DNA from 2 places in the Paraliobacillus sp. X-1268 genome. Region 2 is predicted to be linked to the other one. Evidence: a T-box and tRNA genes for the amino acid it is inferred to sense, from the RefSeq annotation. Region 2 holds a T-box; the other holds one or more tRNA genes.
The links. A T-box is a leader RNA that pairs with one kind of tRNA and senses whether it is charged. The one in region 2 lies ahead of D2K62_RS09045 (valine--tRNA ligase), so its partner is inferred to be a tRNA-Val.
Positions count from the first base shown of each region.

Region 1: it has a tRNA-Val gene. The T-box ahead of D2K62_RS09045 (valine--tRNA ligase) is inferred to sense a tRNA for this amino acid. The anticodon was not compared.

Region 1 is NZ_QJSK01000016.1:48,088-63,957, reverse strand. It holds gene D2K62_RS14705 (monovalent cation:proton antiporter family protein) at 1-1,561, shown strand, start outside; gene fabI (enoyl-ACP reductase FabI) at 1,705-2,484, shown strand; gene D2K62_RS14695 (CotO family spore coat protein) at 2,615-3,199, shown strand; gene D2K62_RS14690 (CotY/CotZ family spore coat protein) at 3,255-3,710, opposite strand; gene D2K62_RS14685 (hypothetical protein) at 3,932-4,207, shown strand; gene D2K62_RS18800 (hypothetical protein) at 4,302-4,475, shown strand; gene D2K62_RS14680 (hypothetical protein) at 4,544-4,828, shown strand; gene D2K62_RS14675 (DUF421 domain-containing protein) at 4,848-5,525, opposite strand; gene D2K62_RS14670 (GNAT family N-acetyltransferase) at 5,612-6,046, opposite strand; gene D2K62_RS14665 (methyl-accepting chemotaxis protein) at 6,177-7,922, shown strand; gene D2K62_RS14660 (cell wall hydrolase) at 7,990-8,580, opposite strand; tRNA gene D2K62_RS14655 (tRNA-Val) at 8,889-8,960, shown strand; gene D2K62_RS14650 (antibiotic biosynthesis monooxygenase family protein) at 9,196-9,690, shown strand; gene D2K62_RS14645 (TVP38/TMEM64 family protein) at 9,848-10,399, shown strand; gene D2K62_RS14640 (ABC transporter permease) at 10,453-12,399, opposite strand; gene D2K62_RS14635 (ABC transporter ATP-binding protein) at 12,389-13,150, opposite strand; gene D2K62_RS14630 (sensor histidine kinase) at 13,252-14,256, opposite strand; gene D2K62_RS14625 (response regulator transcription factor) at 14,249-14,944, opposite strand; gene D2K62_RS14620 (His/Gly/Thr/Pro-type tRNA ligase C-terminal domain-containing protein) at 15,083-15,352, shown strand; gene D2K62_RS14615 (winged helix-turn-helix transcriptional regulator) at 15,397-15,762, opposite strand.
Region 2 is NZ_QJSK01000005.1:86,498-102,367, forward strand. It holds gene lonB (ATP-dependent protease LonB) at 1-1,007, shown strand, start outside; gene lon (endopeptidase La) at 1,032-3,350, shown strand; gene yihA (ribosome biogenesis GTP-binding protein YihA/YsxC) at 3,352-3,939, shown strand; gene D2K62_RS09000 (LiaI-LiaF-like domain-containing protein) at 3,983-4,465, opposite strand; gene hemA (glutamyl-tRNA reductase) at 4,742-6,112, shown strand; gene hemC (hydroxymethylbilane synthase) at 6,198-7,130, shown strand; gene D2K62_RS09015 (uroporphyrinogen-III synthase) at 7,127-7,936, shown strand; gene hemB (porphobilinogen synthase) at 7,923-8,900, shown strand; gene hemL (glutamate-1-semialdehyde 2,1-aminomutase) at 8,920-10,212, shown strand; gene spoVID (stage VI sporulation protein D) at 10,410-11,549, shown strand; gene D2K62_RS09035 (protein kinase family protein) at 11,628-12,647, shown strand; T-box leader at 12,966-13,197, shown strand; gene D2K62_RS09045 (valine--tRNA ligase) at 13,262-15,870, shown strand, end outside.

The DNA of each region.
Region 1 (15,870 bases), on a different contig from region 2:
CATGCCGAATCCAGTTGTAATTGCAACGATTGTGTTTGTAGGTATTCTACTATTATCATTAGTACTTTCTTATTTATTTGTACTTGCTGGCTTCATTGATAATGTATTCCTAATGACGTTAATTATTTCAACTATTTCATTAGGTGTAGTTGTGCCGACTTTAAAAGAGTCACAAGCAATGAAAACGCCAATAGGTCAAACGATTTTATTGATTGCCGTTATTGCAGATTTAGTAACAATGATTCTACTTGCCGTGTTTGTTTCCTTTTACGGAGAAGGATCAGGAAATATGTGGTTACTACTGATTTTGTTTGGTGTTGGTATTTTGCTTTACTTTGTTGGAAAACATTTTCGCAATCAAACCTTTGTCGAAACAATGTCAAAAGGAACAATTCACATTGGCACACGTGCTGTTTTTACGTTAATTATTTTTCTAGTAGCAGTATCGGAATCGGTTGGAGCAGAAAATATTCTTGGTGCCTTTTTAGCTGGTGCTTTAGTTTCCTTGTTAGCACCAAATCAAGACCTTGTCCAAAAGTTAGATAGCTTTGGATATGGATTTCTAATTCCAATTTTCTTTGTGATGGTTGGTGTTGAAATTAACCTTTGGTCATTATTTGAAGATCCGAAAGTATTAGTATTGATCCCGTTGTTATTTATAGCTTTGCTACTTTCGAAATTGTTGCCTGCTATTATATTAAGAAAATGGTATGATACACGTACTGTTGTTGGTGCTGGAATGATACTAACGACAACATTGTCACTTGTAATTGCAGCAGCAGCAATAGGTGAACGAATGGGCGTAATTGACAGCCAAATGGAAGGTGCGTTAATTTTAGTTGCGGTACTAACTTGCTTAATTACACCACCAATTTTCAAGAAAATGTATGTTCATCAAGAGGAAGAAATCCCAAAACAAGTCATTTCCTTTGTTGGATCTAATCAAGCTACATTGCCTGTTGTAAGAGAATTGGATCAAAATCTATTCAAAGCGCATCTCTATCACACAAGATTAGAGAAAATTGATGAGAAAATTACAAGGTCTGTTTTTGATATAAAAGAACTAAAAGACTATGAAATTGATAACATGGAACAATTGGGTGTTTTTGATGTAGATATAGTAGTCGTTTCAACAGGTGATGAACTTAAGAATGCAGAAATCGCTTGTTATGCTAAGAAAAAAGGTGTCGGACGTGTTATTGCCAGAGCAGAGATGACAAGCACGGATAAATATCTGAAAGAAAATAATGTGGAAGTATTTTCTGTTCTGCTTTCCACCAAGACCTTGTTAAAAGCAATGATTGAGTCACCAAATGTAGTTGATATATTAACAAATCAAGAAAGTGCACTATATGAGATTAATATGAATAATTCGATCTATGATGGGATTATGCTGCGAGAGTTTCCGTTTACAGGTGATGTAATTATGGTTCGTATATTTAGGGATGATGATTCAATTGTTCCACATGGTGATACGAGATTACGTTTAGGGGATCATCTTGTAGTTACAGGTTCATCTGAGTATGTAGAAGAATTACAAAGTATATTAGAGTTTGGTTAATTGAATCGAAGTTGAAACAGTCTGCAGTTAATTGCAGGCTGTTTTTATTAATAAAATTATAAATTGAGTTTCAAGTGAATCTAAGCTAAAATAGTAGTAGGTACTAATAACAACTTATAATATCTATATAGGAGGATTACAAAATGAATTTTTCACTAAAAGGCCGTACATATGTAGTTATGGGCGTAGCGAATAAACGAAGTATTGCTTGGGGGATTGCTCGTTCCTTACATGCTGCTGGTGCACGTCTTATTTTCACCTATGCTAGCGAGCGTTTTGAAAAACCAGTTAAAGATTTAGTTGCAACTTTGGAAGGACAAGAGGCACTTTTTTACGAATGTGATGTTACAAGTGATGAAGCGGTTCAAACAGCATTCGATCATATTAAAGAAGATGTAGGCACGATTCATGGTTTAGCACATTGTATTGCATTCGCGCAAAAAGAAGATCTTAAAGGTCAATTTGTAAATACAAGTCGTGATGGCTATTTACTGGCACATAATATTAGTGCTTATTCATTCCTAGCAGTATCACGGGCTGCCCAGCCATTAATGACAGAGGGTGGCGGTATCGTAACATTAACCTATCTTGGCGGAGAACGAGTTGTACAAAACTATAACGTGATGGGTGTCGCAAAGGCGAGTTTGGATGCTACGATGAAGTATTTAGCAAATGATTTAGGTCAACAAGGCGTTCGTGTAAATGCAATTTCAGCTGGTCCAATTCGCACGTTATCTGCGAAAGGTGTTGGAGATTTTAACTCGGTTTTAAAAGACATTGAAGAAAAAGCACCTTTACGTCGTACTGTTACGCAGGAAGAGGTAGGCGATACGGCATATTACCTACTAAGTGATTTATCGCGTGGTGTTACAGGTGAGATTATACACGTTGATTCTGGATTTAATATCTTAGGATTATCATAATGACGACAAGCGAGCGCAGTTACAAACTGTGCTCGTTTTTTTTACACAAAAAAAGTTAAGTATTTTGAAGCGATGGGCACAACTCTAAAAAGCGTTTCATATAGTAACGTAGGCAAAGGAGGAAACCCATTTGAGTAGAAAAAAGAAGAGATATGCTACACGTCCAGTCCTTTATATTCAACAACCGGATTTTAAGGCAGTTCCAGCTTCCATGCAGACGGATTATTTCACACCTAAAGTGGAAAAGGAAGCGCCTGTTTCACAGGCCTCAGTTCCAACTGAAGCACAAGCACGTACAAGAAAGTCAAAAAAGAAAACAAAATTTATAACGGAATTAGAAACGCCTCCGGAAGATTTAGAAAAAGAGAAAGATGAAGAAGAAAAACGTGAATTAAATGAAGAGGAAAAAGACGAAGAATTAGTTCAAGAAGTTGAGGCTTCAGATAAAGAAGAGGAGGTGGAGCCTCAATCGAAGAATATTCCTACGAAAAAACCATTTTCTGAAATGACAATAGAGGAGCAAGTGGATTATTTAGCAACAAAACCCGCCCATATACCAAAGATGAAGTGTGAAATTATAGCAAAAACGGCTAGATATAGAGGCATTATTACAGCATTTGATGATAATATCGTTCAAATTGAAACATTTAAACGTCCAAAGTTTCATCAAGTAGACATGGAAGAAATTGAATCGATTCGATTATTAGGATTTTAGATTTAACAAAAAAGAAGGGCTGCACGTTGATGTGCCAGCCCTTCTTTTTAAAATATTATAGTGCGCTAATTGCAGGTAGACAAGTGATGTGACAGAAACAATCTAAATCTACTGTGATACAAACGCCAGTTACTTCTAAGTCACCTGTTTTTTGTTCAACTGGAGAACATGGGTCGTCGTGTTGATCGTTAACATCGCGAAGCAATTCTATAACGGCACAGTTGTCTTCAGCAACTTCTTTCACTCGGAAATAAAAGCTACCAAATACATCTTTTAAGTCCTCAACTGGAACACCAAATCCTTTAAAAGGTTTGCAGTCTCCTTTGCAATACAAAATAAATGGTACTGTGTCTAGATTGTTGGCTGATGGTGAAGTATCCCCCAATAAATCAGCAATTGATTGTTCACAGCTTGTTGTACAATCGCTTAATAAATCTGATTGTGCATCTGCAATTTCCCGAAGAATATCTGCTACACAATTACCTGAATCAAACTTTTTTCCACATGTCATAATAATATCCCCTTCCGTTTTTTGTTGACTTGTTCGTCACTTATAACCTATGTAATCTGTTACCTGTTGTGTGGGCAAACATCTTCATGAAAAAAAATATCTTAATTCTTTTTATTTATTATAGATATTCGGACAAAACCGGGCGCTTGTCACTTCCAAATCAGCATTTGTTACATAGACTAGTATCGATTAAGTTTTACACATAAGGAGTGAATAAAAGAATGTCAGAAGAAAAAAAGCCTGAATCGAAAAAAATTATTCATGTTAAGGACTTAGTAATTAAAGCAGATAATGTATATTTCGAGCCATCACATCAACAACACCGTCCGGAAGAACGTCCACGTCCATTTGATGCTTTCTTTGGAAAAAGAAGAGAAGAGGAAGCTGTGCAAGCAGATCATGTAGAGGAAGTACATGATGAGGAAGTAAAAGAAGACAAAGAAGAAATACTTGAAACAGAAAAAAGAGAAGAGAGACGTCCATTTTCATGGTTGTAATTTTTCAGGGGTAGCATTAACTTGTTATCCCTTTGTTTTTAACTTTTTTATAATGTGTTACTAATCAAACTTATAAGATAGGCGGGAGATTTTAATGCAAATACAGCGATTGATTCAACATATTGGGATTATTGGAAAGCACATAGAGAAAAACGAAAAATACTTTCGCTATCCTGAGAAAAAAGCTCAACCAATTATTGTCGATATAGAAAGCCAAATGAATCAATTAGAAAATGAGATGTTGCGGTGGGAAAAATTATTGGAATAGAAGAAAAGTATGTGCATAAAATTCTGAAAAGAGGGTATAGGATATATATAGAAAGGGAGGAATGACTTATGGGTTATGTACTTCCAGTAGACACAAACCAATATCAAAACTATCATAATCGGGTGACCCAACCTGAAAGGGATCCATATCCTATTGAAAAAATATATCCAGCACAGTTAGATATGGACTATCAAAAAGCACCAGACAATAATGATTCGGATATGTCAGAATGGAGTGAGACTGCTAAGAGAAACCAATCTGTCGCAATCCCTCACTATACGATGCCAGGACCAGCAGATGAGATTTATGCTGAGATGACTGGTATTGGTCAGAATATTAATAAAATGATCTAATCAGGATAAGAGGAGAAGCTCACATCGTTTGCACGAATAGAACTTCTCCTCTTATGTATTCTGCATAAAAAACATCTTTATAGGATGATACATTTTGCAGTTTTAATTCATTTTCCAACCATGCTTGATCTTGATTTATTTCTCTCAAATTATCTTTTATTATTTCACCATCATTAATTAAAGAGATCGACAATCTAACGTCTTCTGGATTTAAATTTAAGTCTAAACGAGTAGGCGTTTGAGCGTGTGATGATTTTAGTACGGAAACAGTTCCATCTGTTTCCAATATCGCATATTCTACATCGCGAATAGAGAAAACATCTTTAGAACGAAGTAGATGAAGTAACTGATTCATATCAAGCTTTGCTTTGGCCATTACTTCACGTTGTAATTTGCCACTATGAATGATAAGAGAAGGTCTACCCTCTAACAATGAGCGTGTACGTTTGAATTTTTGTGTTGCTAATTCTGTTGTATAAAGCAAAAAACCCCATAAAAATACGGCAAAGGCAATCTGCGTTATACCTACCTCATCATCAAACAAAGCATTTCCGACTAATTCGCCAAGAACAAGTGCTGAAATAAAATCAAAAGCAGTTAATTGTCTGATTTGCGATTTCCCTAATACTTTTGTAATAATAAATAAGCATAAAAAACCAAAAAGTGTTTCAATGAAAATAGAGCCAATATCTTGCATGAATATCCTCCCCCCATACAACCTGCATACTATCTACATGATGGACAAGGGGAGCAATTTTTATACTAGGAATATATTTCCGCAACCTATGTTAAGACTAATTCTTTTTCCATTGTGACGTGTGGCATGTTAGCGTCGAGAAAAATATCTGAAACGGTACGGTAACCTAGGGCCTGATAAAAACGTTCTGCATGTGTTTGTGCATTTAATTTCGCTGTATAAATGGATTTATTAACTAATGTAGATTCCATTGCTCGCATTAAGTCTTTTCCTAACGCTTTCCCTCTAAATGACTTCAAGACACAGATTCGTTCAAATTTCCCATAATCATTCATAATCCGAAGCCTACCGGCAGCGACAGGTTTGTCGTCTATATAGCCAACAAAATGATACGCTGCTTGATCTAAATCATCATGCTCTAATTCTTTTGGAACCCCTTGCTCTTCTACAAAGACTTCCTGCCTTACCGTATAGGCATCTTTTAATTGTTCACTATTATTTGTTACGTCTTTGATATTCATTTTATATACCCCTTCGATTGTGAAAATTTTATAATAGCATTATTATATCACTTTTCTTTTTATGCTTTTTATTAAAAAATGTAGAAATATGTCGATAATAAAAGTAATCAGATTCTTTAGGGGGAAATATATGAAATGGGGACGCTTTCAAATATCAAGTATTGCAACTAAATTAATGCTATTAATTATTACTATTATTGTAGGTACAGGTGGAATTATTGGTGGGACAAGTTATTTCATGGCTAAAAGTCAGCTTTTAGATGCAGGAAAAAGAGATTTGCAAAGTATAGTGGAAGGGGCATACGCTTCACTAGAATTGCTAAATGAGGAAGTGGAAGCTGGTGATTTATCTTTAGATGAAGCAAAAGATAAGGCACGAATTATATTAAACGGTCCACTTGAAGATGGTGAGTATGCGTATGAAAATTCACACTTCACTTATAAAGAAAATGGCTATGTCTTAGCATATGACGCGGATCTAGTATTGCAGATTCATCCATCCAAAATAGGCGGTGCTCCTGCTGATGAACAAAATAGCAGTAATCGTGCGCGTATTGTAGCAGGTGGAGTTGCAGGTAATGAAGAAGATCACTTTGTAACATATTCTGATCAGCAGTCAGATGGTTCGTTTCGAGATAAAACGGCTTATGTTCAATATTTTGAAGCGTGGGATTGGACAGTTGGTATAGCTGTATTCGAAGATGAATTTTATGAAGAGTTGGACGTTTTAAGATATGTTATTTTGGGTGCGACAGTAGCTATTATTCTGATAAGCTCACTTATTTTTTATGTAGCGATACGTAAGAAAGTAGCTATGTTAAAAGATGTGGCAGAAGCATCTACACAAATAGCTGATGGCAACGTACAAGTAACGAATCTACCTGAATCAAACGATGAAATTGGACAGCTAGCACTGGCTTTTAATAAAATGTCACTGCAGTTACGTGAATTAATAGAGAACGTACAAAATACGAGTGATCATCTAATAGATTCGGCTAATGATTTATCAGCAGTGTCTGAAGAAACATCAGCTAGTAGTGAAGAAATCGGTAATGCTGTCTCTGAGGTTGCGACAGGTACGCAGGAACAAGCAAATGACCTTGAGGACATTAATTACCGCGTAGAAATTCTAACGAAAGCAATTTATGCAATGAATGATCAAAGTAAGCAAATGAAAAATGTTACAACAAATGCTGAGGAAGTTTCTACAGAGGGGATAGCAATTGTTGGTCAATTACAACAGTCTAACGCTGAATCATTGACTTCATCAGAAGAAATAAGTACGGATATTAAGAACTTGTATGAGAAAACAAAAGAAATATTCCATATTATGGAAACGATTGAAAGTATAGCAGGGGAAACGAACCTTTTAGCGCTTAATGCGAGTATTGAAGCAGCTAGAGCAGGTGAACATGGTAAAGGATTTGCCGTAGTTGCCGATGAGATTCGTAAATTGGCTGAGCAATCGAAGGATGCAACATATCAGGTTCGAGAAGTTGTAACAGCTATTACGAGTGAAACAGAAAAGACAGTTGAAACAGTAGGAAGCATAACCCAAACATCACAAAAACTAAATGAAGATGTTTTACAAACACAAAGTAAGTTTAATCAACTATCGATGTCCATTAAGGAGATTGGATCTGCATTACTAGTACTAGATGGTGAGATAGATAAGACAACATCAACTAGTCAAAAAATTAGTGAAGGTATTGAGAATGCATCTAGTGTATCTGAAGAAACTGCTGCATCTGTTGAAGAAATAACATCTTCTGTGGATGAGCAAATTAATGCGATTGCAAATGTTGCAAATTCTGCAGAAAAACTAACTGACTTGAATCAGGAACTAAGTGATTTATTAAAACGATATACAATCTAATTAAAAACACCTTAATCCAGCTTATCCAGATTAAGGTGTTTTTATTGTTTATACGTCGTTTGTGGAGTTATTTTGCGAAGCGATGATTACCTATTGTAATAGTTACTTCTCGAGATAGAATCCAGTTACTTTCTGCTGTTCTTGGATTATAAAAATAAATCGAGCCTTTTCCTTGTCCTCGATATGCAAGTGCTTCTTTGACTGCACGTTTTGATTCGGCATCTGCAGCTTGATTGATCGTACCATTTTGGACTGGTGTAAACGCGTAGTAGCCACCAGCTGAGCGTTCATATATAACACCACTTACTGTATTTGGGAAATCTTTATGATCGACACGATTTAAAATGACTGTTGCAACCGCAACTTTACCTGCATATGATTCACCCTTAGCTTCAGCTTGCACCATTCTTGCCATTAAATCCTGATCACTACTAGAAAGAGTAGATGGAATTATGATAGATTGACCTGGGTAAATCATAGTTCCAATACTGTTATTAGATTGTTGTAAGCTTGCAAGAGAAACACCATAGTTATTTGCAATTTTCCATAACGAATCACCAGATTTAACCGTATAGGATGATGCTTCAACTATAGATGGGATTGTTAATAGCCCCAATGATAAACCAAAAGTTATTGCTAGCTTTTTTATTTTATTCATTTGTAGCCCTCCTTGTAATCTATTGCTCTATTAGAAGGCTACCAGTTGTAACATATATTTTCATGAACCAAAATATTACTATTAATCTAATTTACTTGAAAGGGTAGAATTGGTCTAGGTTTCTAGTTAAGAAGGAAATGTTTACTATATGTGTTTTTTTGGAGGAAGATGGGTGTATTAGAAGGGATAGGTACGATTATTGCAGCATGATGTCAAGCATATATCAGGCACAAAATAGTTGGATATTGACAAACACCAACGTACAGTATTATGATATAAATTGGTAGTGAGGACTATTAAAATAGTACGTCTCGTTAGCTCAGCGGGAGAGCACTTGCTTGACAGGCAAGGGGTCACTGGTTCAATCCCAGTACGGGACATTAAAATGTTAAAAGCTGAAATTTCTTTTGTTACGCCACATGCTAAATGTGTTGCGCCAATTGGAATTTCAGCTTTTTTAAACTGATGCATATATAGTTTAAGCTATGAAACGCGTTTCATAGCAAATTAATTTTTAAAATAGATAAGGAGTTTAAGCATAATGTTTAAGTATTTCCTATTTTGGGCGTATACTATTGCTACATCATAAATATAGTGGTAAAGGAGTAGTTCGCTATGTACATATATTTTTTAGCAAATGCATCTAACCGAGAGGCTGACGATCATGTTTTTGAGATGAAAGCGCGAGATAAATCGCTCTACTTACTTGAAACGGAAACGTTGATTGAAGAACTAGGTGAGAATGATAAGGCTTATCACGTTCTTGACGCGGAACTTGATCTTAAGGATAATACGTATGCTGTGTGTAATAATATTCCTGTAACGGAAGATGGTAAAGCTGAATTTGAACAAAGATTTCAAAATCGGGCTCGAAAAATTGAAAATGAGCCAGGATTTGCAGGTATTAGAGTCTGTCGACCACTTAATTCTGATACGTATGTCATTCTTACATTATGGGAAACAGAGGAAGACTTTCAAAATTGGAAACAATCAAATGCATATAATCACGCACATAAGAAACGTGGAACTGAAAAAGGGCTAGATAAGCAGAAGCCACAAATATTCCCTAGACCCTCTTATGTCGAAACTTATCTAGTGAATGTATTATAAGCTGTTACTTCTATTAATTACGTTCTTTAATTGTCTGTGCTCACTTATTGTGGGCACTTTGTTTATTTGGTAGCCTTTTGTTTACGACGCCTATTGCAATCAGCTACGTTATGCGTTATTCTTCATTCTTAGTACGTTTTATGATAGGAGGGGCATGATGGATCAATTTGATCAATCCCTTGAAATATTTATTGATGGAGCAGGATGGTTGGCTCCGGTTCTTTTTGTTCTTTTACATGTACTTCGACCAATTTTTTTCATACCGGTTATTGTTATTTGTATCGCTGGTGGCGTGTTATTCGGATTTATTGAAGGTGCAATTTTATCATTTATTGGTCTCTCTTTAATGAGTCTCATTTCTTATAAATTAGTTAATCGATTCCCGAAATTCAAGAAAAACCTTACGCGTTTAAAAAAGAAAATATTTCGTGAACGGACGATGTCTGTTGCGCAAGTTATGGTACTAAGACTTATGCCATTTATCCATTTTCACTTACTTTCGTTTTATTTAATGGAGATGACCAAGACTTTTAGGGAATACATGTATTATTCTGTTTTAGGACTTATTTTACCTGCTATTATATATACTGCCTTTGGCGAAGCAATTACAGATTTCCCTTGGTATGTTTCAATTTTATTCATCGTTTTCTTAATTGGTTTATATGTTTGTATTGATAGATGGAATAGGTCTCATAACAAGCCAGTTTGAATTTGAAAAAGGCTCCAAACCATTAAGGGTTGGAGTCTTTTACTGATTTTGTATTAAAGAGCGTCACTAATGATACTCTTATAATAAAGGACGGAAAGTAATCCAAAAATAGAATACAAAGCTGTATATGCGATTATTACCATAATCATTGGCGTCCATAATTCTGTACCAAAGAAAAACCATCCGGATTGAACTGCGAAATAACTATGTGATAAACCAACTACTAAGGGTATTCCAAAGTTAAATAGTTGTTTAAGCTGGATTCCTTTTAACAAATCTCCTTGTGTAAAACCTAACTTTCTTAAAATAGTGTAGTTAGACTTTTCTTCCTCACCTTCATCCATTTGTTTGAAATAAAGAATACATCCAGAAGTGATCAGAAAAGCTAATCCCAAAAAGCCAACAATAAACATAGTAAGTCCCATATTTTGTTTTTGATTATTGGCTATATTGTATCGAGAATCATATGGATAATCATCATTGGAAGAAAACTCTTCCATAAAGATATCATTTGCTTTCGTTACGTCTGATTTGTCTTGGATATCAATACCAATATAAATAGAGGAGTTGTCTTGGATATCTGGATTAATATCAGTTTGTAACTTTAAGAATATGCTCTCGTCAACAATTACAACTGGCAAACCACCATGTGTAAAGTGATTGGATAGGACGAATTTGTCTTGCAACCCTGTAAAGCTTTGCTTAATTGTTTCCTTTTGTCCAGTTATTGTGATATCACCGGAATCTTTAAATGATATTAGGCTAGACATTACAGCACTGTAACCAGTAAAAATAGTTTCCTCAGAAGATACATTGATACCATCGACATCTTGATCACTAACAACAGGTAAGATCATGTTCGGATCGGAATTCACCTCATCAAGTTGCGTATCAAGTATATTCTCTACGTTGACATTAACTTCTAAAACCTCGGTTGTTCGATCACTATATGCTATATTGTTCTTATCTAATGCAAGCATAAATACCTTGGCATCATTTTGATCAGTTATTGCAAAATCAGCCGCTACACTGTTTTCTGCATTTTTTTCAGCAGAATAGTAGGCGATATAGCTTAACGATAATAAACCAATTGCTAGAGCGGATACAGTGGTAATTATCGTTAATAACAATGCGTTTGATTTCATTCGAAACATTAACGATGATAAAGATAGCACCTGATTAACTGTTAAGTAGCCATCTTTCCCTTTTCGAATAGCGTTTAAAATAAATGTTACAGAACCTTTGTAAAATAGGTAAGTTCCTAGAATGACAGATACAAGGATAATAATCATAGTCAGAAATAACGTATTCATTGTAACAAAATCTCCGTCAAATAGTTTCGATGAGATATAGTACCCCAACAGAATTAGTGTAATGCCAACAATTCCAATGACAATTTCCAATACGGATATTTTTTTTATCTTATTTTCTGTTGATGATTGTGTATTAAATAACGTGAGTATACTTTGTCTTTTAATGAAAATATAGTTCATCAATAATATAAATAGGAAGATCACACTAAAGACAATGATTGTTTGCACGAACGCCTCAATAGAGAAATGAAGACTTGCTATATCATCGACTGCAGTAATTCGGAACAGAATCATCATCGCTAGTTTTGAAAAAGCAAAACCTACAAATGTACCGATGATTAATGAACCAAAGTATATAAGCGCATTTTCTGTCACAAGGATTTGAAACACTTTATTTTTTGTCATCCCAATTAACTGAAAGAGGCCAATTTCTTTGCTACGGCGTTTGATAAAGATTTTATTAGCGTATAGAAGAAAAATTGAAATAATAATAAAGAGAAGTACGGACGCGGCTTTAATAGCAGCTCCACCCTTTATAGTTCCAGAGGTTTCATCCATTGCAGGGTCATATTGCAAGGTAACAAAGGCAAAATATAAGCCGACACTAAAAATGAGTGCAAAAACATAAAGGTAATAATGCTTTATGTTCTTTTTAAGACTTTGAAAGATGAGATGTTTAATGCTCATAGGAAACCCCGCCTAATACCCCTTGAGTCTTCATGATGTCTTGATAGAATTCTTGTCTAGTTTGCTCACCCTTTGTTAATTGTGTATGCATTTGACCATCTTTAATGAAAATAACCCGGCTACTAAAACTTGCGGCTGTCATATCATGTGTGACCATCACAATCGTTGCTTTTCGTTTTTGATTTAACTCGCTTAGTTTGTTTAACAGATCAGAAGCGGATTTAGAATCAAGTGCGCCAGTTGGTTCATCTGCAAAAATAATACTTGGTTCATGGATGAAAGCACGTGCAGCAGAAGTACGTTGTTTTTGTCCGCCTGAGATTTGATTTGGGTAACTCTTCTCCAAATCAAAAAGGCCTAGCTCTGTTGCAACTGCTTTAAACTTTTGATTTGCTTCTTTTTTTGACGTCTTGCTAATCGATAATGGTAATAATATGTTTTCTTTCACAGTTAGCGTATCTAATAAATTGTACTCTTGAAAGATAAATCCTAAATGTGTTTTTCTGAAAGCAGCAAGTTCTTTCTCTTTCATGCGCGTTATGTCTTTTCCTACCACGCTAATTGAACCGTTGCTAACCTTATCAATCGAGGATAGAACATTTAGTAACGTTGTTTTACCTGATCCAGATGGCCCCATGATGCTGACGAATTCTGCCGTTTCAATGCTGATATCCAACCCTTTTAATACATCTTGTTTATTGAATTTATTCCCATAACTTTTATGGATTTTAGTTGCTTGTAAAATTGACATTAGTATTCACTCCTTTTTCTACATTAGCTTTAGTTTAAGGCAATTCTAGCTGTCTTTCCCTCGATTAGCCGAACAATAAAAGCAAGCATGTGACAATACTGTCACATGCTTGTGATTGAGATGAAATCATTTTGCTTTGGAAAGGTTAACGTAAATGAGGTTCCTTTCCCGAGATCTGAACAAACAGAAATAGCTAGTTTTAATTCTTTCGCAACAATTTTCGTTAAATATAACCCCATACCTGTTGCTGCACTATCCCGATGATTCGTTGTGGATGTAAATCCTTTGTCAAATACACGTGCTATATCTTTCGGATCAATGCCACGTCCGCAATCTTTTACTTCTAAAATGGTTTGCCCAACTTGAGAATAACTCTTGATTGTAATATCGGAATCATGACTATACTTAACAGCGTTTGTTAATAATTGTCTAACTATAAACGCAAGCCATTTTGCATCACTTTCTAATGTAGCAATCTTTAGATCTACGTCAAAACCTAACCCTTTTTGGATACACCAAGATTGCAATGTTTTGATTTCTTGAAAAATAATTTCCTCTAATGCTATCTTTTCGATATATAAATCGTTCTCAATAAAAGCTATCCGTTTTTGATGTAATTGCTGATCAAGTAAGAGATGAATTCGTAGCCATTCAAAGGTTAAATTTGCTTTTATGGAATCATTATCAAGTCGATCAATCATTAGATGCATTGCAGTTAATGGCGTTTTAACTTCATGAATCCATGCTAATAGCTCATCTTTTTCTTGTTCTAATCTGATTAAGTTCTCAGAAGCTACTTGTTCCATGACAGCTGTTTGTGTTGTCATACTATCTGCGACAATTTCTTGAAAAGGACTTTTAGCCTTAGCCATTCCAGTAATATCAAGATTACTTTCGCGTTCTATTAAACTTTTATAGAATTGTGTTTCTTTTTGAAAACGGCTAATTAAAAAAACAAGAAAACTAATAAAAGATAGAAAGTTACTATACATCATTGATCGAAGTGGGATAGATGTATCGATAAAGGCAATAAAAATACTAAGTAATTGCAAGAATAAAAAGAAAAAAATCCAGCTTCGTTTTTCTATTACATATAGTTTAATCATAATGATTTTCCTCTTCCAAAGCAATGTAACCTTGTCCTACTTTGGTTTCAATACATTTACCCAGTTGTAATTCATCTAACCGCTTTCTTAATCGATTTACATTCACCGTTAGCGTATTATCACTAATAAAACGACTGTCGTTCCATAAGCTCTGGATCAATTGATCTCGACTTACTATCTTATTCTTATGCTCAATCAGTAGTTTCAATATATAAATTTCATTTTTGCTAAGTTCAATCATTCCTAGAGAATTAGTAATCGAGTTTTTTTGAAAATCTACGGTTGCACCTGCCCATGTTTTTAATGCAATGTGCTCCGTATTATAATTATAAACACGCCGAAGTATTGCTTGTATTTTTGCAATTAGTACGTCAAAATGAAAAGGTTTTTGGATATAATCATCAGCTCCGAGTTGCATCGACATCACCATATCAGTTGGATGATCACGTGAAGAAAGAAAAATAATCGGCACACTTGAATGGGTTCTGATCATCCGACACCAGTGGAATCCGTCAAATTTAGGTAATTGAATATCGATAATAACTAAATCAGGATTCACATCTGAGAATTCTTGCATGATAGTCTCAAAATTAGTTATATGATAGACATCATAAGACCAAGCTGCTAATCTATCTTTAATTTCCTTGCATAACGTTCGATCATCTTCTATTAACAAAATTTTAAACAAAATAGCCACCACACTTCTTTGATATTCTTAGCTAATTGTATCGCATAACGATTATGCGTGCTACCAATTTTTAGGGATTGACTTCTTTTAATTTATTCCTGAAATTGAAAAGGAAATGAGCAAAACCAGATTCTAATTGTGCATGGAAGTTATCTAGAAGAAATAATAAATCAATTGAAACAAACAGAGTTAAGAGTAGAATGGGATCTAAGAGAAGAAAAGCTAGGCTATAAAATGAGAGAAGCACAAATGAAAAAGGTCCCCTATGTGCTTGTTATAGGTGACAAAGAAAAGCAAAATCAAACAGTTAATGTTAGACAATATGGGGTAGATACATCAATAGAAATGAATCTAGATGCATTTATCGATCATATGAAGCAAGTGATTAAAGATAAAAGCATATCTTAATTAAAAAGGTTATAACCATTTGATGAGTGGTTATAACCTTTTTATTATTTGATGGATTCTTTTACTTCTATTTCTTCATTTAGTACAGTGTCGATATAATTTCTTCCCCAATTATACATCGAATCTAAGATAGGCATGAGACTTTCACCATTTTTGGTTAAGGAGTATTCTACTTTAGGTGGAACGACAGGATAGACTTCACGATGAATAATTTCATCTTCCTCTAATTCTCTTAATTGATTGGTTAACATTCTTTGAGTGATACCAGGTATTAATTTTCTTAACTCACCAAAGCGTTTTGTTCCTGTTTTCCCTAAATGCCACAAAATGAGCATTTTCCATTTACCACCTATGATATGAAGTGTTAATTCCTTCTCACAGTTAAAAACCTTGTTTTCAATCCGTGCCACTATTAATCCCTCCATATTAGAACAATTTTAATCGTTCCCTTATTATAAGTGGCTTTCTTAGTATAAAAAAGTAATTCGCTCAAAAAAGCCGTGAAAGTTAATGAAAAC
Region 2 (15,870 bases):
AGGAAAATCAAAATATTCCGCGACATATTCATCGGATATTTACAGAAGGATTACCTGCTGATTTTCGTTTAATTGGAGCAACAACACGAATGCCAGAGGAAATCCCACCTGCGATCCGATCTCGTTGTTTGGAGATATATTTCCGTGATTTAGAGAAAGAAGATATGATGACAATTGCAAAACGTGCCAGTGATAAGGTAGCTGTTCCTTTATCAAATGAAGCATTAAATATGTTAGCTATTTATGCACAAAATGGTCGTGAAGCAGTTAATCTAATTCAAATCGCTGCAAGTGTTGCAATGAAAGAAAGCAGACAATCAATTGAACTAGCTGATATGGAATGGGTTACTGAAATAAGTAGGTTAACTCCACGTCCTATTAGTCAAATACCATTAGAAAGTAAAATTGGTAAAGTAAATGGATTGGCCTTGCTAGGTCCTAGTACAGGTTATTTGTTACCACTGGAAGTTTTATTGTTGCCAGCATTAAAAGATTCTAAAATAATAATTACAGGCATAGCAGAGGAAGAAACGATAGGAACGCAATCAAAGTCAATTAAACGAAAAAGTATGGCCAAAGCTTCAGTAGAAACTGTGGTCACCTTTTTAAAATCAATTGGGATACCAGCACATCAATATGATATTCATGTTAATTTCCCTGGTGGTACGCCAGTGGATGGCCCGTCTGCAGGTTTAGCTATCGCAATGGGGATATACTCCTGTATGAAAAAGGTTCCTATTAGTTGTAATGTTGCAATGACTGGTGAATTAGGCCTTTACGGACAAGTTTTACCTATTGGTGGCGTTACAATAAAAATAAAAGCAGCTAAAGATGCGGGTGCTAAAACAGTACTAATACCTAAGGCAAATCACCAAGCACTGACGCAGAAGATTAAAGGGATTAATGTGATTCCAATTGAGACTTTTCAAGAGGCATTACCCTATGTATTAGAAGCAAATACTACATCAACTGAAAAGATGTATAATGATAATAAGAAATCAAGTTAATTTATGCGATTCGGAGGTACAGAAATGACTGAAACAAGCAACATTCAAATACCACTCCTTCCTTTACGAGGTATTCTCGTATTTCCTACAATGGTTTTGCATTTAGATGTAGGTAGAGAGCGCTCTGTACATGCGTTAGAACGAGCAATGGTAGAAGAGAACATCATTTTTCTTGTAGCGCAAAAGGACAGTTCAATAGATGATCCAAGTGAAACAGATTTACATCGAATTGGTACAATTGCAAAAGTGAAACAGATGTTGAAGTTACCTAATGGTACATTTCGTGTTCTAGTAGAAGGATTAAGTAGAGGTCAGATTGTTCAATTTATAGAAGATAAAGATCAATTCATTGTAGAAATTGAATCCGTTAAAGATGAACATGCTGATAAAAATGAAGAAACAGCTCTACTGCGTTCTTTGTTAGAACAATTTGAACAGTACATAAAGATCTCAACAAAACTTAATAAAGAAACCTATGAAACAGTAAAAGATATAGAAGAAGCAGGTCGTTTAGCTGATATTGTAGCTTCTCATTTATCGCTGAAGATAAAAGTAAAACAAGAATTATTAGAAACAAACGACATAAAGAAACGATTAAAAACATTGATCCAATATATTTCTAATGAAAGAGAAGTACTAGATTTAGAAAAGAAGATAGGAATTCATGTAAAGAAATCAATGGAAAAAACGCAAAAAGAGTACTACTTACGGGAACAAATGAAGGCTATCCAAAAAGAATTAGGCGATAAAGATGGTAAAACAGGAGATGTTGCAGATCTTAAAGAAAAGATACTTGCTTCTGATATGCCAGAACGTATATTAAAAATTGCTAATAAAGAATTGGATAGATTTGAGAAAGTACCTCAAACTTCAGCAGAAAGTTCCGTGATACGAAATTATATTGAATGGTTAATAGCGTTACCGTGGACTAATGTAACAGATGATAATCTAGATATCCATCATGCAGAAACGATTTTAGATGAAGATCATTATGGATTGGAAAAAGTTAAAGAAAGAGTATTGGAATACTTAGCGGTGCAACACTTAACAAAATCATTAAAAGGGCCAATTCTATGTTTAGTCGGTCCACCAGGGGTAGGTAAAACCTCTCTCGCAAAATCAATTGCCCGGGCAATAAATCGAAAATTTGTTCGCATTTCTTTGGGTGGTGTTCGTGATGAAGCTGAGATAAGAGGACATCGAAGAACATACATTGGTGCAATGCCAGGAAGAATAATGCAAGGCATGAAAAAGGCGGAAACGGTTAATCCCGTTTTCTTACTAGATGAAATTGATAAAATGGCTAGTGATTTCAGGGGTGATCCATCTTCAGCAATGTTAGAGGTATTGGATCCTGAACAAAACAGTAACTTTAGTGATCACTTTATTGAAGAAACATACGATCTAAGTCAAGTTATGTTTGTTGCGACAGCTAACACCTTACAAACTATTCCACGTCCTTTATTAGATAGGATGGAAATTATTTCGATAGCAGGGTATACAGAGTTAGAGAAACAACACATAGCCAAAGAACACTTACTATCTAAACAGATAGAAGAAAATGGGCTTCAAAAAGGACAACTTCAATTAAGAGATGAAGCATTACTGAAATTAATTCGTCGTTATACGAGAGAAGCTGGTGTTCGTGGTTTAGAACGTCAGTTAGCATCTATCAGTCGAAAGGCTGCTAAAATTATTATTTCAGAAGATAAAAAGAAAGTTATTGTGACGGAGAAGCAGTTGGAGAGCTTATTGGGCAAACCATTGTTTCAGTATGGTATGATGGAGGAAGTAGATCAGATTGGTACGGCAACTGGACTTGCTTATACTTCTGCTGGTGGTGATATACTTGCAATTGAAGTTAGTATTGTACCTGGAAAAGGTAAGTTAACGTTAACTGGAAAGCTAGGAGACGTTATGAAGGAATCCGCGCAGGCTGCCTTTAGTTATATCCGCTCGCGTGCTGAAGTGCTAAACGTGGATCCTGATTTTTATCAAAAAAATGATATTCACATTCACGTACCAGAGGGAGGAACACCAAAAGATGGTCCTTCTGCCGGTATTACAATAGCAACTGCATTGGTATCAGCACTTACTAATCGAGCTGTAAAAAAAGAGGTTGGTATGACTGGTGAAATTACATTACGTGGTCGTGTGTTACCTATCGGTGGTCTAAAGGAAAAAGCTTTGAGTGCGCATAGAGCTGGAATAACAACAATCATTATTCCAAAAGATAATGAGAAAGACTTAGACGATATACCTAAAAGTGTACGTGAGGAGTTAACATTTATAGCTGTGCAACATTTAGACACAGTATTAGAACATGCTTTAGTGGGGGATTAATATGAAAGTAACAAAAGCTGAAATAATTATTAGCGCTGTATCACAAAAGCAATATCCAACTGGAGGTCTTCCAGAGATCGCTTTAGCTGGTAGATCCAATGTTGGCAAGTCTTCATTTATTAATAAATTAATTAATCGAAAGGCATTAGCCCGAACATCTTCAAAGCCAGGAAAAACACAAACACTTAATTTTTATAAAATTAACGACTTTTTCCACTTTGTAGATGTACCTGGGTATGGTTATGCAAAAGTTTCAAAAACAGAACGAGAAGCATGGGGAAACATGATTGAAGAGTATTTTTTGGAACGTGAAAACTTACGTGCTGCTGTTCAAGTTGTAGATATTCGTCATCAGCCTAGTGTGGATGATGTTTCTATGTATGAATTTTTAAAACATCATGATATTCCGGTTATAGTAGTCGCTACAAAGTTAGATAAAATTAAAAAGAATCAAGTTGCAAAGCATGTTAAAAGAATAAAAGAGACATTGACACTTGAAGGAACTGATACGATCATTCCATTCTCTTCTGAAACAGCACAAGGAAAAGAAGACGCATGGAGAACAATTGATTCTTTTCTAGCAAAATAACTAACAGAAAAATAGCAAGTCTGCATAATGTTATGCGGACTTGCTATTTTTTATTAAATAATAAATAAGCACCAAACAATACAAGAGCAAGTGGCCAAAATGTTTCTAATAAAGCCATAAATTCATTTATCCAGTGAAACCATCCAGGTTGATTAGACGCAAAGATGGCTATAAATGATAAAGCTAACAAAATTAAACCTGGTATTAACCCAGCCTTTGTCTTTTGATAACGAATTAAGAAAGCCAATCCAATAATAATAGTATAAATGCCCCAATGATCAATCCAAAAAGAATAGTTGTTTAAGCCATGGTGGTGGCTTCCAATTCCTAATAAAATCACGCCAGGAAACAATTTATCATAATCTCTCGCGATATAACTGTGTAAAAGAAAAGCAACTCCAAGAATGATCAATAACGTTGGCCATGAGTAAAAATCAGTAATAATTGGGAATCTTAATTGTTTTAATAAAAAATAAGTTCCAATTCCAATTAACAGAAAAGCCGTTAGCGTATGTTTTTTGCGCATTAGTAACTCCTTTTTATAATAATTATTAAGTAGTATTAATTTGTTGATTGTAGCTATTAAATATGTTAAAGTATGTAGGTAAATGAAATTAATAATTAAAGAAACAACATTACTTATCTTACCATAATGTTGGTAGGGAAAGATAACAAAGTGATGTTTTTAATTTTGAGAATATATTGTAAGAAAATTGCCCTATTTAAAAACGTTTGATTCATATAAAAAATGATATAATAAGATATGTAACCTTGTGTTACGGAAAACTTGGGGGTAGATAGTGTGCATATCCTGATGGTTGGTGTCAATTATAGAACTGCTCCAATTGATATCAGAGAAAAATTAACGTTTCAAGCGGATGAACTTGTTGAAGCAATGCAGACGTTAAATAAACAAAAAAGTGTCTTGGAGAATGTGATTGTTTCTACATGTAATCGTACAGAGGTATATGCTGTTGTGGATCAATTACACACGGGACGTTATTATTTAAAACAATTCTTAGCAAGTTGGTTCGGTTTAGATAAAGAAAGTTTTACTTCTCATTTAGTTGTTTATGAAAATGATGGTGCAAAAGAGCATTTGTTTCGCGTGACAGCTGGACTTGATTCAATGGTTGTTGGAGAAACACAAATATTAGGACAAATGAAACATGCATTTTTACTTGCGCAACGAAACAGTATTACAGGGACGATGTTTAACCAATTATTTAAGCAGTCAATTACCCTTGCAAAACGTGCCCATAAAGAAACTGCAATTGGAGAGAATGCTGTCTCTGTTAGTTATGCTGCAGTTACATTAGCCAAAAAGATGTTTCCTAATTTAGCGAATAAGCATATTGTAATTCTAGGTGCTGGTAAAATGGGAGAGTTAGCTGCGAAAAATTTACAGGGTTCAGGTGTTGAGAATATAACTGTTATAAATCGTACATTTGAAAAGGCTCAAGCATTAGCAAAACAATTCCGAGGACAAGCGCGTTCGGCACAAGAATTTGATGATGCGTTGTTAGAAGCTGATATTTTTATTAGTTCTACAGATTCTCAAGATTTTGTTTTGACAAAGGATATGCTTAAACCAATTGTAGAACATCGACAAGGCAGACCACTATTCATTGTAGATATTGCCTTGCCACGTGATATTGATCCTGATATTGCAACGTTGGAAGGTATTAATTTAAATGATATAGATGATCTACAAGGTGTTGTAGATCATAATAATTATTCAAGAAAAATTGCTTCAGAACAAATTGAAATGTTGATAGAAGAAGAAATTGTTGAATTTAATGATTGGGTAAAAACATTAGGTGTTGTGCCAATCATATCTTCATTACGCGAACATGCCTTAAGTATTCAAGCGGACACTATGAATAGTATAGAACGGAAAATCCCTGGATTAACAGAACGTGAGCGTAAAGTGATTAGTAAGCATACGAAAAGTATTATTAATCAGTTATTGAAACAACCTATCTTACAGGCCAAAGAACTATCAGTAGGTCCTGAGGCAGATGATTCTCTACAGCTATTAACAAAGATTTTTGGAATTGAAGATTTAGTGAAAGAAAAAATAGCTGAACAAGTAGAAGATAATAATGTGATCGCATTGAGGACTGTTAATAAAACAGCCAATCTTAAATTGGAACCAGCTCTAATGCGCTAAACAATACCCCACCCTTTGTAATTATTGGTGGGGTATTGTTAAAATGAAGTATGTACATGTTTAAACTGGAGAGGAATGATTAAGAATGCGGAACATTATCATTGGTTCACGAAAAAGTCCTTTGGCTATAACGCAAACTGAATGGGCAATAGAACAATTAAAAAAAGTGAATGCACCATTTACTTTCGAGATCAAGAAAATCTCAACTAAAGGGGATAGAATTTTAGATGTAACCCTGTCTAAAGTTGGAGGCAAAGGATTGTTTGTTAAAGAAATTGAGCAGGCAATGTATAATGAAGAAATTGATTTAGCTGTTCACAGCATGAAGGATATGCCTTCAAAAGTTGCTTCAGGTTTACTTATTGGAACGATTCCATCAAGGGAAGATCATCGTGATGCATTTATATCTAACAATCATGTGTTATTCAAAGATTTACCTAAGGGTGCGATCGTAGGAACGAGTAGTTTACGTAGAAGTTCGCAAATTTTAGCAATTCGTCCTGATATAGAGATTAAATGGATTCGTGGTAATATTAATACACGTCTACGAAAGTTAGAAGAAGAAGATTTTGACGCGATAATTTTAGCGGCAGCAGGACTTAGTAGAATGGGATGGAGTCAAGAAGTGGTAACAGAATATCTTGATCCAACTATAAGTGTACCGGCTGTTGGTCAAGGTGCGCTAGCGATTGAATGCCGTGAAACAGATACAGAACTAATCTATTGGCTTGAGAAAATTCGTGATGAAGAAACAACTCGGACAGTAACTGCAGAGCGCACATTTTTACATTTATTAGAAGGTGGATGTCAAGTCCCTATAGCAGGTTATGCCTATTTAGATGAGGATGACATTATATTATCAGCACTTGTCTCTACACCCGATGGAAAGACAATTTTGCATGAAATTATCCGCGGTAAAGATCCAGTTGCAGTTGGTCAAGAGGCAGCAAAACGTCTAAAAGAACAGGGCGCTGATGAAATTGTTCGGAAAGTGAAAGAGGAGTTAGAAAACGAATGATTTCGCCATTACAAGGAAAAACAATTCTTGTAACACGTGCAAAAGAACAAGGAGAGATATTCTCAAATCAATTAGAGAATGTTGGTGCGACAGTTATTCACATTCCGTTATTAACTTTTCGACTGCACAAATCAAATCATCATCAATTATTAAATGGCATCAAAGATTATGGGTGGATTTTTTTCACAAGTGCGAATGGTGTTATTTACTTCTTTGAGCAACTGGTTCGATATGAAATTAATGCATCTGTCTTAAAAGGGCTACAGTTTGCTGTTATTGGTAAAAAGACGAAGCAAATGCTACAATCATATGGATATGAAGTAGACTTTCATCCTACAAATTATCAAAGTGAGGCAATGGCTGAAGAGTTTGTTGCCCATTTTGGTTCAGCTGAAAAAGTTTTGTTGGTGGTAGGAAATCGATCTCCATTAGAAGTGAAAGATGTATTAAAGGCCCATCAGGTCTACATAGATTATTTGATTGCTTATGAAACAGTAGTCAACAAAGACAATCAAACTGAATTAATAAAGCTTATTAAACAGGATGAAATTGACGGTTATACCTTTACAAGTCCGTCAACTATTGAGGCATTTAATCAACAATTAGAAGCTGTTCAAACAGACCTTGAGAGGATAAAACAGCATCGTTTATGTGTATGTATTGGCACAACCACCGCTGAGACAGCAAAAGTTAATGGTTTTAATAAAATACGCATACCACAAGAATTCACCACAGAAAAGATGGTAATAGAGATGATCGATTTTTTTTCACAAGAAAGAGAAGGTGAACGTAATGAAAGAACATAACTTTAAAAGACATAGACGGTTAAGGTCTTCTGTCAATATGAGAGCTTTGGTGAGAGAAACGGTATTATCAACAGATGATCTCATTTATCCTATGTTTGTTGTTGAGGGTGAGGATATTAAGCATGAGATTTCTTCTATGCCTGGTAGTTTTCAGGTATCGTTAGACAATTTAGATGAAGAAATAAATGAGTTGGAGCGTCTAGGCATTCATGGTGTACTATTATTTGGTATTCCAAAAGAGAAAGATGAAGTAGGTACGCAGGCTTATTGTGAAACAGGTATAGTGCAGCAAGCATTGCGTCAAATTAAAAAGAACTTCCCAGACATGTTGACGATTGCAGATACTTGTTTATGTGAATATACGTCACATGGACATTGTGGTGTGATACATAACGGTGACGTTGAAAATGATCAATCGTTACAATTAATTATAGAAACAGCTATTTCTCAAGCGAAAGCAGGCGCAGATATTATTGCACCATCTAATATGATGGATGGCTTTGTTGCTGGAATTCGTCAAGGGTTAGATAAAGCTGGTTTTGAAAATACGCCAATTATGTCCTATGCAGTAAAATATGCATCGGCTTTTTATGGTCCTTTTCGAGATGCTGCGCAAAGTGCACCACAGTTTGGAGATCGTAAAACATATCAGATGGATCCTGCTAATCGATTGGAAGCACTTCGGGAGGCTGCAAGTGATGTAGAAGAGGGTGCAGATTTCTTAATCGTGAAACCAGCATTATCATATATGGATATCATTCGTGATGTTCGCGACCGACATGATGTACCAATTGTAGCTTATAATGTTAGTGGAGAATATTCAATGGTGAAAGCTGCCGCTCAAAATGGCTGGATAAATGAAAGAGCTATTGTTCTAGAAAAGTTAACATCAATGAAACGTGCAGGTGCAAATTTAATTATGACCTATCATGCGAAAGACGTTGCTAAGTGGTTGCAAGAATAGCAGGAAGAGGTGCAATACAATGAGGAATTTCGATAAATCAATTGATGCTTACAAAGAAGCGGTTGATCTTCTACCTGGTGGGGTTAACTCACCGGTTCGAGCATTTAAATCAGTAGGAATGAATCCGATTTTTATGGAAAGCGGAAAAGGTTCAAGGATTACGGATATTGACGGAAATCATTACATTGATTACGTTTTGAGTTGGGGACCTTTAATTTTAGGGCATGCCGATCCAAGAGTGGTTGGAAAATTAAAAGAGATAGTCGAAAAAGGAACGAGTTTTGGCGCTCCAACATTATTGGAAAACCAATTAGCAAAACTTGTTATTGAACGAGTACCATCAATTGAAATGGTGCGAATGGTGAATTCGGGGACAGAAGCGACAATGAGTGCATTAAGACTTGCTAGAGGATATACTGGTCGCGACAAAATTCTTAAATTTGTAGGAAACTACCATGGACATGGTGACTCATTGCTAATTAAAGCTGGTTCTGGAGTGGCAACTTTAGGATTACCTGATAGCCCCGGTGTACCAAGTTCTGTTGCACAGCATACCATTACGGTGCCATATAACGATTTTGAAAGCGTTCAGTATGCATTTGACCAATTTGGTGATGATATTGCTGCGGTTATTATAGAACCAGTTTCAGGCAATATGGGTGTTGTACCGCCGCAAGCTGGTTTTTTACAAAATTTACGAGATATTACCGAAAAAAATGGCTCGCTTCTTATTTTTGATGAAGTGATGACAGGTTTTCGTGTTGGTTATAATTGTGCACAGGGCCACTTTGATGTAACTCCAGACTTAACTTGTCTAGGCAAAGTAATTGGTGGAGGACTTCCTGTTGGTGCTTACGGTGGAAAAAGAGAAATCATGGAGAAGATTGCTCCTACTGGCGATATCTATCAAGCAGGGACGTTATCTGGTAATCCATTAGCAATGACAGCAGGTTATCAAACATTAAAGGCGATGGATCAAGACGCATATGTAAAACTAAATGCGAAAGTTGATCGTCTAGTTGATGGATATAGAAAAGCTGCAGCAGACTTTGAGATAGACTTACAAGTCAATCGTGCAGGTTCAATGGTTGGATTTTTCTTTAATGCAGAGCCAGTGACTAATTATGAAACAGCAAGTAAATCTAATGTAGATTATTTTGCTAGTTATTATCGCGCAATGATTGAAGAAGGCATCTTTTTACCACCTTCTCAGTTTGAAGGTATCTTTTTATCTACTGCGCATACGGATGAAGACATTGACAAGACAATTGCAGCGGCTCGCGTTGCATTTAAAAAAATAGCGAATCAATAAATGAAAAAGTGTAGCTGAGATTAATTTAAAAGCTACACTTTTTTTTGCTTTTTGGTAATCAAATTTATTATCGATCATATAATTAAAGTAGGTTAGATGTTGTTTATTCACGCAATATTTTTTTGCATATATTTTTAGTTGGTACATATATCTGTAAAAGGAAGGTACGTTGTTTTATTTAGGAAGGAGGAGTAGCAATGTCCTATGATGATTCTGTCTTTACGTTTGATTTAAATGAAGTACTAAGCTTTAAAAACGGACAGGAAGTTAAGGAAATGATTGGAATTTCCTTAGAACCGGAAATTTCCATTCAAGAATATCGAGAGTACGTGTCGATCCGGGGTGTTATGGAATTAAAAGGTGAGTATTTTTTTGAAGATCAAAACTTAGATCTCGAAGCTGTTGCTAATAGAGAAGATATCGACAGTATCGACTACCCAGCGCATCGTTATATGGAGGAAGTTAAACCACAAGATGATGGTGTAAATCAATTTTCTCATCACTTTCCTGTCGAGGTTTCCATTCCTTTGCATAGAGTCACCAATTTAGATGAGATAATGGTCGGAATTGAAGCGTTTGATTATGAATTACCTGAAAGTAGTCAATTAAAAATACGCGCCTCCATCGCAATTCATGGGGTGAATGGCGATGAAGTGAAGGAAAGAGAAGAACTAGAAGAACTAGAGGAACTAGAAGAAATAAAGCAATATGAAGAAGAAGTAACAGAAACGGATAGTGATGTAGAGGATCCTTGGATTAATAAGGAGGATACATTTACTTTTGATCTAAAAGAAGCAGCAGAGGAAAATGAAAGTCAGGATAACCGTAGTGAAGAACCTAATTTAGTTGAAGCGGTATCACAAGAGGAAACGGAAGAAAGCAAGGAACGTTGGCCTACTAAAAAGCCACAGTCTTTTGCGACCTTTTTTGATCATGAGGATCTAGAAGAATCAATCGAATCAATTGAATCTGTTGAATCTGTTGCATCAGTTGAATCGATCGAAGCCATCGAATCAGAAGAATTATTTGAAGTAAATAATGATGAACAAGTAGAAGTAAATCGAATAGAGGTCAAAACAAAGGATTCAAAACGTGATGACGATGACCAACAAGAAGCAACCTATTTATTAGATATTTTTAATGAAGAAGAAGAGGAGCAAGCATATACAAGGCTTCGCATGTGTATTGTGCAAGACACAGATACGTTGCAGACGTTAGCTGATCGTTATGATCTATCACCTATTCAACTGTCACAAACAAATGATCTAGCAAACGATAATTTGAAGATTGGTCAGATTTTGTATATTCCTGAAAAACGTAAAAAAGAGAAGAAATAAGTGGTTATACGGTAACATTCACTTCTAACCATGTGGGTGTTATCGTTTCTTTTTTTCTATACAAGATGGAGGTGTTTAATGGTGGAAATTATAACAGAGATTTTGCGCGCTTATGGAATTGATTTATTTAATGTAACAAGCGTAACTCCGAGACTTTGGAAGATCACAAGTAATAACTATAATTTTGCATTAAAACACGCAAGATTGGAAGAAGCCAATATTGAGCAGTGGCAAGAATTATATCAATTAAAAGCTGTTAGAGATCTTTCCGTTATTTCACCTGTTTATCGAACTACTGAAGGAAGCATTTATTGTACTTATCAAAATAATATTTATTATTTATCCCCTTGGTTTGAAAGTGAAAATGGCGATCATACAATAGATCACCAACAGGGATTATTTGCAACTGTTGGTCGACTGCATGGTAGCACAAAACAAGGCTACTCCATTGAAGTGCAGACAATAGAAGAGAAAATTGAGGATGAAAAGAAAAAGCATGAAGAGGCCAAATCCTTACTTCTTCAATACATAGGTCATTTTGAACAGATGCGTTACATGCCACCGTTTGGTTTAGAAGTTTGTACACAATTTCGAGATATACTAAATGCCTTGAAACAACTTTCTAAATGGCATGACAATTACTTAACTGATATAAAGGAAGAGCAAACAACTTATCAATCAATCTGCCATGGTTATTTATCTGCAACACATCATATTTTTACATCAGATCAAGCAGTTTTAATTAACTGGGAGCATGCTCATTTTGGTGATAGTATGTTGGACCTGCAAAACTATTTACATAGAGCCTGTTTTCAACATGATACAAACATTACTAAAATAATAGACGACTTTTCATATTATGAAAAACAAAATCCGTTAACAAATAGTGAGCGTAGTTTATTAGCTATTCATTTATTACAACCTTATCGATATTTAAAAGTCATCCAAGATTTCGATCAAGTTCAAGCACAGCCTTTTCAAATAAGAAACCTGTTGCAAAATTATCGTCGATTGTTAGCTGGTGTAATGTTTCAAGAGATGCTTGAACATAATCGGAACATAGTAATTGAAAATCAAACGAAAGAAAATAGTGATTAAATCCATTTAAAATAGAATGAAATATATATCCCCATAAAAACACCTAGTAATAGCACATCAAATGTGGTTGGAAAAAATAAAGTTCTTACACATTGCACGATTAAGATAGGCATCATGCAACGTTCAATTATAAGTAACCACTGTTGACACCATGGAGGCAAACGAAAACGATAAAAGCGACTCATTTAGGTTACTCCTCTCTGATTCTTTTGGTGTATTCTATGACAGGTAAAACGAATAGTGCCTGTCTTTTTGAGTTGCTTATTGACTTTTCACTAAGAAATTGTATAAAATAGCTGATATAAGAATAAATGAAATTGAAATGCGAAGAAGAGGAAGAGTACAGAAGAGATGCCAATAGAGAGAGAAATCATTTGCTGAAAGATTTCTTAGGATTATCTGTTTTGGAATGTCGCCTTGGATGCAGCTACTTTGAATGTATAGTAGAAGGAGCCGGTGAAGAACCGTTATATCCTAATTGAGTGTGCATTTTTTTAGGAAAATGTAAACAAAGGTGGTACCACGGAATCTAGCCCTTTTCGTCCTTTATTGGATGTAAAGGGTTTTTTATGTTTTCGGAACCGATTGGATGTTAATAAGGAGGAAAAGACGTTATGAGTGAAAAGAATCAAAATTTACCACCAAAATATGATGCTACTGCAGTTGAAAAAGGACGTTACAAATATTGGGTTGACGGAAAGTTTTTTGAAGCTGATGGAGATAAGAAGAAAAAGCCGTACACAATTGTAATACCTCCACCAAATGTAACAGGCAAACTGCATATTGGTCATGCATGGGATACAACTCTACAAGATATGATTACCAGAATAAAACGTATGCAGGGCTATGATGTTTTGTATTTACCAGGTATGGATCATGCTGGTATTGCAACACAAGCGAAAGTGGAAGCTAAACTTCGTGAAGAGGGGATAAGCAAATATGACCTTGGTCGCGAAAAGTTTCTAGATAAAGCTTGGGAATGGAAAGATGAATATGCTTCCTTTATTCGGGACCAATGGGCAATGCTAGGACTTGGTTTAGATTATTCTCGTGAACGTTTCACATTAGATCAAGGTTTATCTGAGGCTGTAAAAGAAGTTTTTGTTACCTTATATGAAAAAAACTTAATCTATCGCGGTGAATATATTATTAACTGGGATCCAGCAACAAAAACAGCTTTATCAGATATAGAAGTTATTCATGAAGAGGTTCAAGGTCATTTTTATCACATGCGTTATCCACTAAAAGATGAAGAAGGTTACATCGAGATTGCCACAACTCGACCCGAAACAATGCTTGGTGATACTGCTGTTGCCGTTCACCCAAAAGATGAACGTTATCAACATTTAATTGGTAAGAAGGTTGTGCTACCAATAGTTGGACGTGAAATTGAAATTATTGCGGACGATTATGTAGAGATGGACTTCGGATCTGGGGTAGTAAAAATAACACCTGCACATGATCCGAATGATTTCGAAGTTGGTAATCGTCACAATCTAGAGCGTATTTTGGTTATGAATGAAGATGGAACTATGAATGATAAGGCTTTAAAATATCAAGGAATGGATCGTTTTGATTGTCGAAAACAGATAGTTGCTGATCTTCAAGAAGCAGGCGTTTTATTCAAGATTGAAGAACACATGCATTCTGTTGGTCATTCGGAGCGCAGCGGGGCTGTTGTCGAACCGTATTTATCAACACAATGGTTTGTTAATATGCAACCACTAGCAGATGAAGCGGTAGACTTACAAAATAAATCTGAAGATGAAAAAGTTAATTTTGTACCAAAACGTTTTGAAGGAACTTATTTACACTGGATGGAGAATATTCGCGACTGGTGTATTTCGCGCCAATTATGGTGGGGACACAGAATTCCAGCTTGGTACCATAAGGAAACAGGAGAAATATACGTAGGCAAAGAAGCACCAAAAGACATTGAAAATTGGGATCAAGATAATGATGTGTTAGATACCTGGTTCTCTTCTGCATTATGGCCTTTTTCAACATTAAACTGGCCGAATACAGAGGATGAAGACTTTAAACACTTCTTTCCGACTAATACGCTTGTAACTGGTTATGATATTATTTTCTTCTGGGTTGCTCGAATGATTTTCCAATCGAAAGAATTTAATGATGAGCGTCCTTTTGAGGATGTCTTAATTCATGGACTAGTACGTGATGCTGATGGTCGAAAAATGAGTAAATCATTAGGCAATGGTGTTGATCCAATGGAAGTAATCGAAAAGTATGGGGCAGACGCGCTACGTTATTTCTTAGCAACAGGGTCAACTCCAGGTCAAGATTTACGTTTCCAATGGGAAAAGGTAGAGTCAACATGGAACTTCATTAATAAGATTTGGAATGCATCACGATTCGTACTAATGAACATGGAAGAATTGAAGTACGAAGAGATTGATCTGACTGGTGAAAAGTCTGTTGCAGATAAATGGATTTTAACTCGCTTAAATGAAACGATTGAGCATGTTAATAAAAATGTTGAACGCTATGATTTTGGTGAAGCTGGACGTTACCTTTATAATTTCATCTGGGATGAATTCTGTGATTGGTACATTGAAATGGCGAAACTTCCATTGTACGGTGAGGACGAAGAACAAAAGCACACGACACGCTCTGTACTTGCTTATGTTTTAGATAATACGATGCGTATGCTTCATCCATTTATGCCATTTGTTACAGAGGAAATCTGGCAGCACTTACCGCATCAAGGCGAATCAATTACGCGTGCAGCTTGGCCAGAAGTCCGTAATGAATTGCATGACGAAAGTGCAGCAGAAGAAATGAAACGTCTTGTTGCCATTATTCGTTCTGTTCGAAACATTCGTGCCGAAGTAGATACACCAATGTCGAAACAGATTGTTTTGTTTGTTCAAGCAAATAATGCAGAAATAGAAGCACAGCTAGAAGCGAATCGACATTATCTCGAGCGCTTTTGTAACACAAGTGAATTAACAATTTCAATAAACGTGGATGTACCAGAAAAAGCAATGTCTGCTGTAGTAACTGGTGCGGATCTTTATTTACCATTAGAAGGTTTAATTGATACTGAAAAAGAAATTGCGCGATTAAAAGCAGAATTTGATAAGTTAAATAAAGAAGTAGAACGTGTTCAGAAAAAATTAGGCAACGAAAGCTTTATTAGTAAAGCACCTGAAAAAGTAGTTGCTGAAGAAAAAGGAAAAGAAAAAGATTATTTAGAAAAAAG